One region of the Desulfosarcina ovata subsp. ovata genome, then DNA from elsewhere that is predicted to be linked to it. Evidence: riboswitches for the same ligand, from Rfam matches in the RefSeq annotation. Region 1 holds a riboswitch; each other region holds the start of a gene.
The links. Region 1 has a riboswitch for cobalamin ahead of GN112_RS13750 (helix-turn-helix domain-containing protein). Riboswitches for the same ligand answer to the same signal wherever they lie in the genome.
Positions count from the first base shown of each region.

Region 2: another riboswitch for cobalamin. It lies ahead of GN112_RS14195 (ABC transporter substrate-binding protein); the one in region 1 lies ahead of GN112_RS13750 (helix-turn-helix domain-containing protein).
Region 3: another riboswitch for cobalamin. It lies ahead of GN112_RS28220 (helix-turn-helix domain-containing protein); the one in region 1 lies ahead of GN112_RS13750 (helix-turn-helix domain-containing protein).

Region 1 covers NZ_AP021879.1:3,101,409-3,105,632, forward strand. The annotation lists gene GN112_RS13740 (hypothetical protein) at 1-826, shown strand, start outside; gene GN112_RS13745 (TonB-dependent receptor plug domain-containing protein) at 738-1,247, opposite strand; gene GN112_RS13750 (helix-turn-helix domain-containing protein) at 1,426-2,535, opposite strand; cobalamin riboswitch at 2,529-2,705, opposite strand; gene GN112_RS13755 (acyl-CoA dehydratase activase) at 2,755-3,513, opposite strand; gene GN112_RS13760 ((Fe-S)-binding protein) at 3,552-4,224, opposite strand, start outside.
Region 2 covers NZ_AP021879.1:3,210,234-3,214,457, reverse strand. The annotation lists gene GN112_RS14215 (sirohydrochlorin cobaltochelatase) at 1-125, shown strand, start outside; gene GN112_RS14210 (energy-coupling factor transporter transmembrane component T family protein) at 289-855, opposite strand; gene GN112_RS14205 (HI_1622 family ECF transport-associated protein) at 875-1,036, opposite strand; partial or broken gene cbiM (cobalt transporter CbiM) at 1,098-1,757, opposite strand; cobalamin riboswitch at 1,872-2,163, shown strand; gene GN112_RS14195 (ABC transporter substrate-binding protein) at 2,291-3,955, shown strand; gene GN112_RS14190 (ABC transporter permease) at 3,959-4,224, shown strand, end outside.
Region 3 covers NZ_AP021879.1:6,440,892-6,445,115, reverse strand. The annotation lists gene GN112_RS28225 (ATP-binding protein) at 1-870, opposite strand, end outside; gene GN112_RS34945 (hypothetical protein) at 986-1,108, shown strand; cobalamin riboswitch at 1,247-1,463, shown strand; gene GN112_RS28220 (helix-turn-helix domain-containing protein) at 1,577-2,605, shown strand; gene GN112_RS28215 (TonB-dependent receptor) at 2,931-4,224, shown strand, end outside.

The sequences.
Region 1 (4,224 bases):
CCATGTAACCGGCCGCGTTTTGTTCGTGTGCATTGATGGTGGCCGCCTTCGTGAACGCCGGACCAAAAAGGGGCGGTTGGCTTCCCATCAAAAACGGAGAGGATATTATTCCGACTGGCGGGAGCCGACACAAATCGTTATTCAATGGCTCGACGCCCAGGCAAATCCGATCAAGGAAATTGCCCCGCTTTACGATGCCACGATGGCCGACATCAACGGTGCGTTTGAATTATTGGAAGATTATCTTCGTCAAATCGGCGTTGACCAGGCCGACGGAGTAATTTTCTGCGCGGATGGCGATCGCAGATATTGGAAACGATTTTCCTCACTGGCAGAAAAGCTTGAAGCCAAGACGTGTTTCCAAGTGATCGACTATACCCATGCCAAACAGAATTTGCATATTGTCGCGGATCATCTTCCCAAAACCCTTGAAGCCAAAGAGCGAACGGCGATTCTCAAGAATTGGAAGGACCTGTTATGGCAAGGAAATTTGATGGAAATCCGAAATCAGATTCGTCAGTACATCACGTATCCGTCGAAGCTAAAGAAAGCATTGAACAAGTTCAACAATTACTTTGTGAAAAATCTCCGCCGCATGCAGTATGCGGCCTTTCGGTTATTAAATCTGCCGACCGGCAGCGGTTGTGTTGAAAGCGCGATACGTCGCGTGATCAATCTTCGGTTGAAAGCGCCGGGTATTTTTTGGAAGCGTGAGACCGCTGAGGTCATGCTTTTTCTCAGGAGCACATTACTTTGCGGGCGTTGGGATAATATGCTGGAACACTTGCTACAACTGAATCGAGGAACATTTGAAGCTTGCCCCTAAATGGGATTGCACCCACTCTTTCCACGTTGTTAAAATCAATGTCCGTAAACAACACCTTGTCACTGGGGACGCCGTCTATATAGATGGTTACAGGGTTCTTAAATGTATATCTGCTGCTGCCCAATCCTCTGAAACTAATGTCTCTAATGCCGTTGTTGTCGTTTGCCTTAAGGTTGGGAACTAAATTCAGGAGATCCGATAGGGTCGTTATATTGGCATCCTCAAGATCTATTGCCGTAAATACGCTTATGGATGCGGGAATTTCTTGAATTTTCTCCTCATGTTTATTTGCCGTAACCGTTATTTCATCAAGGCGATAGCTTTCATTCTCATCGGCATTCACCTCCTTTGTGAGTATTGAAAATGCCAAGCTTACAGAAAGAATGCAAAGTATACTGAGCTTAATCGATTGAAAAGTCACAGATTCCTCCTTGGTGCCGGTTTGAAGACTGATGGGGCAGCTCCAATCCTCATTGCCCATGATGATGGTAAGTTAGTTGCGTTTATTGTTTTAAACCGGTTGGTTATAGACAATCGTGGAGGTATCTATAGGCATAAAAAAAAAGGAGGGCTACCATACAGGTCCATTTTTTTTGTCATCATCGTTCATTTTGACGATACCGGCTGGGAGGCATGCCAAAATGTTCCCTGAACGCTTTTGCAAAATGGCTGGAGTTTGAATAGCCAAGGGAATAGGCAATTTGAGTCAAGCTCAAATTTTTATTCTGAACCATCCTTTTGGCCTTTTCTATACGCTTGAATCGAAGATATTCCGTAGGTGTTGTGCCGTAGAACAGATTGAAATCATGATACAATTTTGTACGAGAGACACCTATTGCCTTAGATAGTTCAATTATATTCGGAGGGGATTGAAGGTTTTTTACCAACAATTCCCCTGCGTAATGTATTCTGTCAATGTCACAGGATTTTAATCGAGCGGTCTTTTCTTGTTTGCGTATGCTCGGGTTAAGCTGGTCAAGCTTGCACGCAATCAACTCCATTGCCTTGGCCTCGATAAAAATTCGATGGCCTGCCCCTTGATAAGGGCAATGAATGATTTGTTGCAAGATCATGTGCATAGAAGGGGTGATACTATCCGTGCAATCAAACGGTTCGCTTATACTCCCATTGTCTCTTAAAGGGACTTTTAAGTTAATGAGGATATTGTACAACTCCTCTTCCATCAAGGCACCTAAGGAATAGGGATCTATCAATACGACAATGTTATTTATCCGGGTTCCGGGCATGTCTTCAAAAAAGCCTTCGCGGCTTGGAAAATAGAAAAATCCGCTTTCCCTATTCTTAAAGACCAAACTTTTTTTTAAGCAATACAGATCTAATTTTGTAGTTCCGGAAAGCCAGAAACTGAAACCGTATGTGGGGCAATCACCGCCGTGCTCGATTTTAACCTTATGAAATATATTATAATTATTAATAAATACGTGAATTCCACTTTTGAAGTGATACGCCTTCATCGTCCCTTCACCGAGACATTGTGAAATTCTCAGGCATTGCTCAACGCAGCCTTTTCCCATAGTTTGGGAATCAAGGGGATCATCTTGCGATATTTCCGTTTTTTTTTCGGCCTCACATTTCTGCATATAAAAAATAAAAAATCCCTGAATCGCAAACAGGTTACGATCCAGGGATATCCCTTTTTTATCCAGATAGATCCTGAGTAACCGGCATTGCCATACACGGTTGCTCAACGTTTTATCAGGTAGGTCTTCTGACTCTCAGATCATCCTCATGCTGCGCCTTCCCGTTATATCAACAGTGGCATTGTGCAGCATTTGTCACCGATCACAGCGGCGGGCCCGTTTCCGAATCGCACGGAATTCCCTATTAAGCCAACGGCACCAGATAAATTTTGATTTTCCGACTACATAACAAGAAGCGAAAAGTCAAGCGTATTTGCTCTTCTTTTACTATGCCGTCTCCTTGGCCAGCAGTGCCGCACCCAGCGCACCCACCCGTTGGGGATCGTCCGGCAGCCGAATGGTGCGCCCCAGCTTTTCTTCCAGCAGTTTGTGCATACAAGGGTTGTTGGCCACGCCGCCGGTAAAGGCGATATCCCCTTCCGTGGAAACACGGTTGATCATGCCGGCTGCCCGGCGGATGACGCTGGCGTGCAATCCCCGGGCAATCTCCCGGCGGTTCTCCCCCTTGGCAATCAGGGAGGTCACTTCGGATTCGGCAAAAACCGTGCACATGCTGGAGATGTTGAGGCCCTTTTCCGCCAGCAGCGCTTCGCGGCCGAAATCGTCGATGGCAAATCCCAGGGTGCGGGCCATGATCTCCAGAAATTTTCCGGTGCCGGCGGCACAGCGGTCGTTCATCTCGAATTTCTTCACCCGGCCGTTATCCAGCATGGCAATGGCTTTGCTGTCCTGCCCACCGATGTCGATAACCGCTCGAACGTCGGGAAACAGCGCACGGGCGCCCCGGGCGTGGGCCTTGATTTCCGTCACTGTTGACGCATCAAAGGATATCTCGAACAGGTTGCGGCCATAGCCGGTGGCCATGATGCGGTCGAAAGCCACTCCCGCGATCATTTTCTTGGCCTCGGCCATGGGGTCGAAACCGGTGTCGGCCTGGTGGCTCTCTAAAATTTCATCGGCCTCATCGACCACCACCAGTTCGATGGTGCGCGATCCGATGTCGATACCTGCAAACCGTTTCGCCATTGCGATTCATACTCCTGTGGTCTGAAAAGGACGCATGGTCAGCTAGGATTCCTGCCCGCCCGCTGGGTGGCGGCGGCAAGACTCTTTTTAAAGCGCCGCTTGAGTATCAGACGGTTGATGTAGGTCAGCGGACTGCCGGCCCCCCGCATACTCCCGTTGAGCGCCTTTTCAGGAAAAAAAAGCACGTCGGCGAGATGCACGGTCGGGGTCTTGCGATTTAAAAACCCGGCGCAACCGGCACAATACGTGACCAGCTTGCGGCCTTGCGCTTCCCGGCTGCGGATTCGCCTCCAGTTCCGGGCCAGTTCCGGACGCATGAACCCCACACTGCCGCCTTCGCCACAGCAGAGGGTGCGGCCACGGCGATGTTTCATCTCAGTCACGGTGAGTCCCATTCGCCTCAGGATGGTACGCACGCTGTCCTGAACGGCGGATTCCCTGCGAAGCGGGCAGGGATCGTGGATGGCCAGTTCGCCATCCCCTCGGGCAGCGGCGGGAAGTTCTCCCCGGCTTAAAATTTCATAGACGGTTTCCACCGCCAACCCGTTGCCGTACTGCTTAAAAATTTTGTGGCAATTGGGGCAGGCAGTCAGCACCCTTCGGACGCCGTTGGAGCGCAGGTAGTCCCGCATTTCAGCAAACATCCGATCGAAATGGCCCTGCCGGCCAAGATCATGACTGGGTTTGGTGCAGCAGTCGAAAACGATGCCC
Region 2 (4,224 bases), 110 kb from region 1:
TCGAGGAACAGGGATTGAAAGTCATGCCGGTTTTGAAAGGCCTGGGTTCCAATGACGCCTTTGCCGGAATTTTTGTCGAACATATCCGGGATGCCGCCAAGGATGCGGGCATTGCGCTGAAGTAAGCGCAAGCGCCTGTTCTGCAGAAATAAAAACGGCTCGATAGTCTGGCGGGAAGGGGTGCCCGCGCGATACTTTCGAGCCGTTTTGTTTGTCTATCACTGGCCACCGTAGCGCATAGCGGCAGTTGCGCGCAACTGCCTGAAACTCAAGTTCCTGCAACGTCAATTAAAATAGTGTCGGCGCCAGCCATTCCATTCCTCCCAGCAAAATCAGGGTTAAAAAGAGACAACCGGACCCGATCCGGTCCGTCCGGGAAAAAGAGAATTGATGAATACAATAGAACTTCCCTTTGAATCCCCGGCACAGCATGGACTGGTAGACCCGATCCGCCCTTGCCAGGGCGCGGACCAGCAGCATGCCGAACAGATAGGCATAGGTTTTATAGGTATTTATATTGGATTTGAGGGTGATGCGGGCCGCCAGGAGCAGACCTTCCCGGGTGCATGCCACCGGTCCCAGAAAAAACGCGATGGTTCCCTCGAAGGTAATGGGCAGCACCAGAAAAAGCACGATGTTGAAAATGTTAACAACGGTCAGCCGCCTGGCGACTTCCATCCGGGGAAGCCGGGATATCCACACCAGAATGACGGACATGGCCAGTCCGCTGACCAGGGTGGGAAACTTCAGGGACAGCGCCAAAAGGAATGAAAACAGCGTAGCAAAAACAATCCGCAACCGTGGATCGAGCCGGTGGAGCAGAGAGACTCCCTGAGCAAAGGATTCACTCAACATCGGCGTCTTTACCCGTGATTCAGGCTTTTTTTCGCCGATAATTGAAATAGGTCCCAATGCCCACCAGAACGAAGATATAACCAATGCCGCCGGCGATATCCTTAACGTTTGACCCGGTATTCTCTTTTACCGACAGTTTGCGGATAATGCGACGCAGCTTATTATCCAGGGACTTTTCCACGATCGCCTGAATTTCCTGTGCGCTAAGACCCGAAACCATTTGCGAATCAGCAGGTGCGGTTTTAGCCGCTTCGGTTGACGGTAACGCCGTCGGGGCGTCGCGTATCCTTTGCCGGGAAGGCGGCTGCCACCTCCTCCAGGGGGATAACGACCTTTTTGAGAAATCCAATACAGAATGCAGTGATAATGCCCTCGATGATCATTACGGGAAGGTGGGCGGTCACCACCAGGGCGGCGACTTCAAAAAAGCTCTCTTCCGTAAAAAGCAGGGAAAGTGCGACCATAAGTGACGTCAGAAGCACCGAAAGTGCCCCGCAGGCAAAGGCCCCGACAATGGCGAGTCCGGTGTCCTTCTGCACCAGCCGACCGAACAGGTATTAGCACAACACGGCCGGGCCGGCCACATTCAGGGTGTTTACTCCGAGAACGGTAATCCCCCCGAACTGAAAAAGCATGGCTTGCAGGGCCAGCCCCACGAGGATGGCTGCAAAGGCCCCCCATCCAAGCATCAGCCCCACAATACCGCTGAGCAACAGATGGACGCTGGACGGGCCGATGGGAACGTGGATCAGGGAGGCCAAGAAAAAGGTTGCCGACAGAATCCCCGCCTGGGCAACGTGCTCATAGTCCATTTTTTTTAATCCGATGGCAGTGCCTGACACTGTGAGGACGCCGCTGCCGATGAGAACCGGTGCTGAAATAACACCCTCTGATATGTGCATGATGCGTGCTCCTTTTAAATTTGCTTTTGAATTGTCAACTAAAAATAGGGACTCTGATTCGACTGTCCTGACACAAATTGGAATGGCCCTTGACAATTAGAAGTATTTGTACATAATGACTTTCTCATATAAGGTGCGCCACGGCGCTTAAAAGGGAATTCCGTGAGAATCGGAAGCGGACCCGCCGCTGTAATCCCGGCCCCTTTGTCGAGGGAACCTTTACAATACCGGCAGCCTCATATTTGTGCCCGCGAAGGAAGAAGATGGCTATCCACACCGTCGCCTTCAACGGCTCTTTGGACACGATATTGGTCACCGGTGAAACGCCACTGCTCTCGATCGGGGGGTGGGAAGGTTATTGTAAAGGCGGGAGAGCCAGAAGACCTGCCAAAAAAACTGTTTTCGCATAGGGTAAGTGCGAAAAGTAATTAAGAAGCCTAAAACGGGGCTTTTCTATCACATGCCAGATAGAAAGGTCCCGTTTCTTTTTTGCATGGCGGTTACAAGTGGATAAGTTACTGAAGGAGATAAGCATGAAAAAAATAACCGTTATTACCGTTATCGTTCTATCGGTGTTCTTTTTTATTTTGGCCACCCAAAAAAAACAAACGGAAGAAACGGATCGCGATGTTCTAACGATCGCAACGGGTCGGGATGCTACCCGCACCGGCGATTATTCCCCCTACGGCATGTGGGAACCGGCGGCGCTTATCTATGAAACACTGGTGAACCTGGATGCCGCGTGCAACCCGGTACCCTGCCTGGCCGAGTCGTGGACGGTCTCGGAAGACGGAAAGAGCTATGTGTTTTACTTGAGAAAAGGGGTCTCCTTTCACGACGGCACCCCCTTCGATGCCGCGGCGGTCAGGGCAAATGTAGAGAAACTCAAAAGCGGGAACTGGTCGAACGTCGTACGCGTTTTACAAAGCGTGAACGTCATTGACGCGCACACGGTCGAACTGGTCCTCAAACGGCCCCACCCCACCTTGTTTACCTTGCTGGCCAGTTCAACCAACGCCATCGTTGCGCCGGCCAGCATAAAGGCCGGCCCATCAACAGGCCCATCCCCCGCGATGAAGATGCCCAGGCCGAAAGCCGGATCTGAGAACAGCCCGGCCATGGCCATGATGAAGAAGTCCGTTGCGACCGACAAGTCGGCATCTCCTGGTTATGTCGTTGCCTGGCCGGTGGGGACCGGGCCGTATATCTGGGATGGGGAGCGGCATCTGAAAAATCGATGCTTCAGTGTGGTGCGCAACGACGTCTACTGGCAGGGGACGCCGCGATTCAGCCGGATTGACTGGCAGGTTGTTCCGGACGCCGCAGCGCGGGCGATCGCGCTGGAGTCGGGAAAAGTGGACCTTACCGGCGAAACACCCAACAGCACCCTCAGTGCCGAGAACATCAAGTTGTTGAAGAATAATGAGAAGATCAAGGTAACGATGGCCGACAACTGGGGCACACGCCTGATGATTGTGAACCACACCCGGCCGCCTTTTGACGATCCCCAGATCAGAAGTGCCTTGAAGTACGCCATTGATGTCAAGGCGATTCAGAAACTGTTGGGCGATACGGTTACGATCTGTCCCGGCCCCTTGGGCCCCACATCCCCCCTGACCGACCCCTCTTTGAAGCTGTACGACTATGACGTGCAAAAGGCGCGAGCCATTCTGGACGCCAAAAACATCATCGATACAAACGGTGACGGGATTCGGGAATATGGCGGCCGGGAGTTGCATCTGTCCATCCTGTCCGGAAAGGTGCCCACGGTTAGCGTGCTGATGCGGGAATTTTTCCGGGACATCGGCATCGATCTGACGATCGATCAGAAAGAAACGGGCAGTACCTTTCAAATTCTGGCCCAGATGCAGTTCGATATCGCCACCCACAGCAACATTCCCTCTTTCTACCTCAATCTCAGCCAGCAGTTCTCGAACAAGGGCGGACGGTGGTCCCTTCATATCGACGATCCGGCGCTGGAGGACGCGATCCAGAAGTATAATCAGAGCACCGATTGGAATACTTACAAAGCCTGTTCATTTGAAATCCAGCGACGCGTGCATGCCAAACAGATCATTCTTTTTGCCGTCAACGAGCAAAAAGTGGCTGCGTATCGTAAGGATCTCGGTGAGTTCGTGTTTCCGCCCGAAGAGTGGGTGGGGGCGGATCAAAATCTCTGGAACATGAAGAAGATCTGATCCATGGCCGGCTTTTTCCTCAAACGATTCGCCAATGCCGTGCTGGTTCTGGTTGGGGTGGTAACGCTCACCTTTTGTCTCATGCGCTTTACCGACGGGGACCCGGCAACCATTATCGCCCTGGACAAATACGGATCAACCCTGATTTCAAACACGGTGATCGACCGGTTGGCCGCCGAACACGGCCTGTGCGATCCGCTTCCCGTTCAGTATTTTAACTGGGTGCGCCGGGTGCTGAGCGGCGATCTGGGACGATCCCTGAGAAGTGA
Region 3 (4,224 bases), 3.3 Mb from region 1:
TTTGCCAAGCACCGGATTGGAAAGCAGGGCATCATACTGGTCGATTCCAAGCAGCCGGTGTAAAATGCCGCTGTCCCGGATGTAGTAGCGTGGAGATTTTATCAGCCGCTTTTTGACATTGGCATGCCATGGCTCCAAACGTCTGACCAGTAACAAATCCGAGAGGATGTCGATATAGTTGCTCACGGTTTTGCCATCAATTTCAAGGTTTGCACCCAGCTTTGAATAGTTAACCGGTTCGCCCTGCAGATGGGCCAGCATAGTCCACAGGCGGCGCATCCTGATCGCTGGTACACGATAACCCAATTGTGGAAGATCCCGCTCAAGATAGGTGCGAATCAAATCCTCAAGCCAATCCATGGCAATATTGTCGTCAGCGGCCAGGTAGCTTTCGGGAAAGCCGCCTCTTACCCAGAGCTTGTGTATTGTTTGGCTTTGGTGGCCGGTCTCGATGACGTTCAGGCCGCCCATGTAGATGTAACTGATTCGACCGGCAAGGCTTTCGGACGTTTGCCGCATCAAATCCATGGAGGCTGAGCCAAGGAAAAGAAATTGCCCGGATTTACGTCCCTGCTCCCTATTTTTATCAATAAGGCCCCGCAACACCGGAAATAGGTCCGGTGCACGTTGTATTTCATCCAGTATGACTAGTTTATCACTGTGGCCGCGTAAAAAAATGGCGGGATCCCTGAGTTTGAGCAGATCTTCCGGTGCTTCCAGGTCGAGGTAGACGGAATCCAGCCCCTTTGCAATAGTTTTGGCAAGTGTGGTCTTACCCACCTGACGAGCGCCAAGCAATGCGACCGCCGGCACCTGCGCGATTTTTTTCTTTATTTCGTTGGTAATCCATCGGGGAATCATACCTTGCATTTTAGGATGCTTGCTACAAAATTACAAGGTATATAATGAGGGTGGATTATAAAATGGCCTTTGCGATGACTTTATTGCTCCTCTCGCATTCAACAGCGGAGAAGTCGCCGAAACGATGAAGCGTGTCGGTTTTTCCTCCGTGGACGTGGAGAGTTCTGTCGTCGGGATACCCATGATGCTCATGGAGCTGGACATCGCCAGAAAAAGGATTGACATCGTACCATATGAGATGTTTTAAATATTTTCAATTTGTTAATTTGCAGGCGTTCGCAAGAACCTAAGAGCCTGTTTGAGAAGTCTGGATCAGGCTCGATAACAAGGCGGAAAGTGGCTCAAAAGCGGAGCATATATATAATATGTGAGCATTTTGAGACACTTCCCAACGCCGTTAGCGGGCCTTAGACGGATTTATCAAACAGGCTCTAAGAGGGAATCCCGTTAAAGTCGGGAGCGGACCTGCCGCTGTAACACATATGCTTTGAATGGTTCAAAGCGGGCATCTCGGCAATTCGTGTCACTGTTCGACATTGTGAATGGGAAGACCGTCGGGATGGATGTGAAGCCAGAAGACCTGCCTGCTGATTGGTTTGGAATCGCTCCCGGGTAGGGAGTAGATGAAAACTCATCGTTGCACCGTCAGGGATTGAATACGGTATCCCCGTTTCCACTGTGGAAGCGGGGATTTTTATTTCGAGGACATGTCATTATGCACCAAATTACCATAAAGGCGATAAACGGCTATGAAATGAACCTGCCCGGCGATACCTGTGCCGATTTCACGAGGCACGGTGAAGCATGCTGGCAAATCCCGGAGATGATCGGCACGGGTATTTTCAAACAAATTGAATTCCGTTCTGGATTTTATCTGTTTATCGCTGACTACCAGGTGAAACAGCACTGTGAATGGGATATCGTCTTCAACCGATCTGGGTTTGGAATCGAATTTTGCGTATCCGGCCAAATGCAAGGCCGGTATACGGGGATGGACCTATCAGTGCTATTACGCGAAGGTCACAGTCCGCTTTGTTATTTCCCTTGCCTGTCCGTCACTGGGGAGGACATCAAGGATACACGCAGATTCTCTTTTTCGATCATCATTGAACCCAAAGTATTTAATACCCTGGTGGGTGGCGATTGCAAACATTTTCCCATGGCATTCAGATCAATTGTGGATGGGACCAGAGAATATAGCTATTACCAGCCCGGCGAAATCACGCCGGAAATCCTCTCCACCCTTGAATCCATTCTTCGCTGCCCGTTAACCGGACCTACCCGCCGGTTGTTTCTTGAGAGCAGGATACTGGACTTGATTGCCCGCCGGTTACAGCAACTTGATGAATGTTCAAATACTTACCCGGATGACGGTGGGATCACCTTGTCGGATGTAGAGAAAATACATCAGGCGGCATCGCTCCTGGCCAAAGATATGAAAAATCCGCCAACGTTATTTAACCTTGCCAGATCCGTGGGGATATCCCACGCCAAAATGAACCGGGGGTTTCATCAAGTGTTCGATACCACTGTTTTTGGGTATCTGAGAAAAATACGACTGCAACAGGCAAAGCAACTGCTGGAAAACCATCAGATGAATGTTACGGAAGCAGCGTTCGGGGTCGGATACAACAGCCTGTCCTCCTTTTCCAGAGCTTTTTTCAAACAATTCGGCAAAAATCCCCATAGGTTCATCCGAAATAGATTTGCAGGTAGATTGACCAATTCAAAACCATCCTCCTGACAAAAATAATACATCCCGGACATCCATACGAGAAATGTACGCGAAGCAGACTTCAATGCTTTCCGGTTTTATTCACCGAGCCCTCCCCTTTGTTCATTTCGAACAAAAAAAAGATCAAATGGGATTCGCACGGAAATCCATTTTAATGTAAGAGCACGACGATATCTCAATCGTTAACCATCGGCCTTGTAAGGCCATGAAAACAAGCCGGTTTGGTGCTTCGCTGCTAATAATATCCCAAGAGACTTAGAATTGAGTTGTGTCCGGTTTCTTTGTTTGGTCTGTGAATCTTGCCGTTATTATTTGTCGATGAACAGGAGAGCGTATGAAAAACCAGTGTGGTTGGGCCGTTACAGGTTTTCTGATGGTTTGCTGTATCGCCATGTCGGCTGGAGCCGAGGAGCAGAAGTATATGACGTTGGGAACCATGACGGTTACGGCTCAGAAGCAGGAGGAAAACGTTCAGGACGTGCCGATGTGCATAACGGTGTTCAGCGATCAAGATATTGATGATAAAAAAATCAAATCAATCAGCGAAATAGCCGATTTTGTCCCCAATTTTATGGTTTTCAATGAAGGTGGACCAGGCATCAATTCACCATCCATGCGCGGTATTCATGCACCCCATCTCTCCTATACGACGTCGGTGGGACTTTTCATCGACGGCATCCCTATCTTATCAACTTTTGGATATGAAGATGCACTGCTATATGTAGAGCGTGTGGAAGTACTCAGGGGACCGCAGGGCACCCTGTATGGGAAAAACACCCAAGCCGGCGTCGTCAATATTATCACATCGCAGCCCAACAACCAACTCACTGGAAAAATCAGCGCTGAATTGGGGCGCCTGCTTTCCGGTGAAACAGGAGATAAACTAAAAAAAGAAATTTCGTTCAATGTGAGTGGCCCGATACAAAAAGATAGCCTTTTTATAGGCCTGGCCGGGCAATTTTATCAAAGAGATGGATATATTGAAAACACCATTACCGGCGATACGGTAGATGACAGAGAACACTGGTTGGGAAAGGCTCATCTTCGATGGACGCCGACGGATCAACTGGATATTTCATTGATTGCTTCGATGCTTGAACACGACGATGGGGGAGCAAATATAACCCTGGGAGAATACGGAGCCGCGACATACGGGATTTCCGTTCCAGGGGATCGCAAAGTTACCTCCAACCTAGAAGGCAATTATAAACCACGTGAAAATTCGCAAGCACTGAAAATCAACTATGATTTTAGTGAGTTGTGGACATTAACATCGATTACCACAAGAAGGTCGTACAATGACGAAGCCGTGGACGATTTTGATTATACCGGCGAGACATTATCACATATCTATAAAGATGACCAATTAAGAACCACGGCACAGGAATTCAGACTGAACTATGCCTCAGAGCAGTTAACATGGCTGCTCGGCCTGTATTATGACAATGACTATAAACATAAAAAAAGGGAGACCATATCTAGTTATTCAAGCATGAACAGTTCTACTGATCGGGAGATCGATGGGGACACCTATGCAGCCTTTGTCCATGTTACTTATGGATTGGCCCCTCACATCAATTTGATTGCCGGCTTGCGATATGAACAGCAGGATCAGGAATTTGAAGATA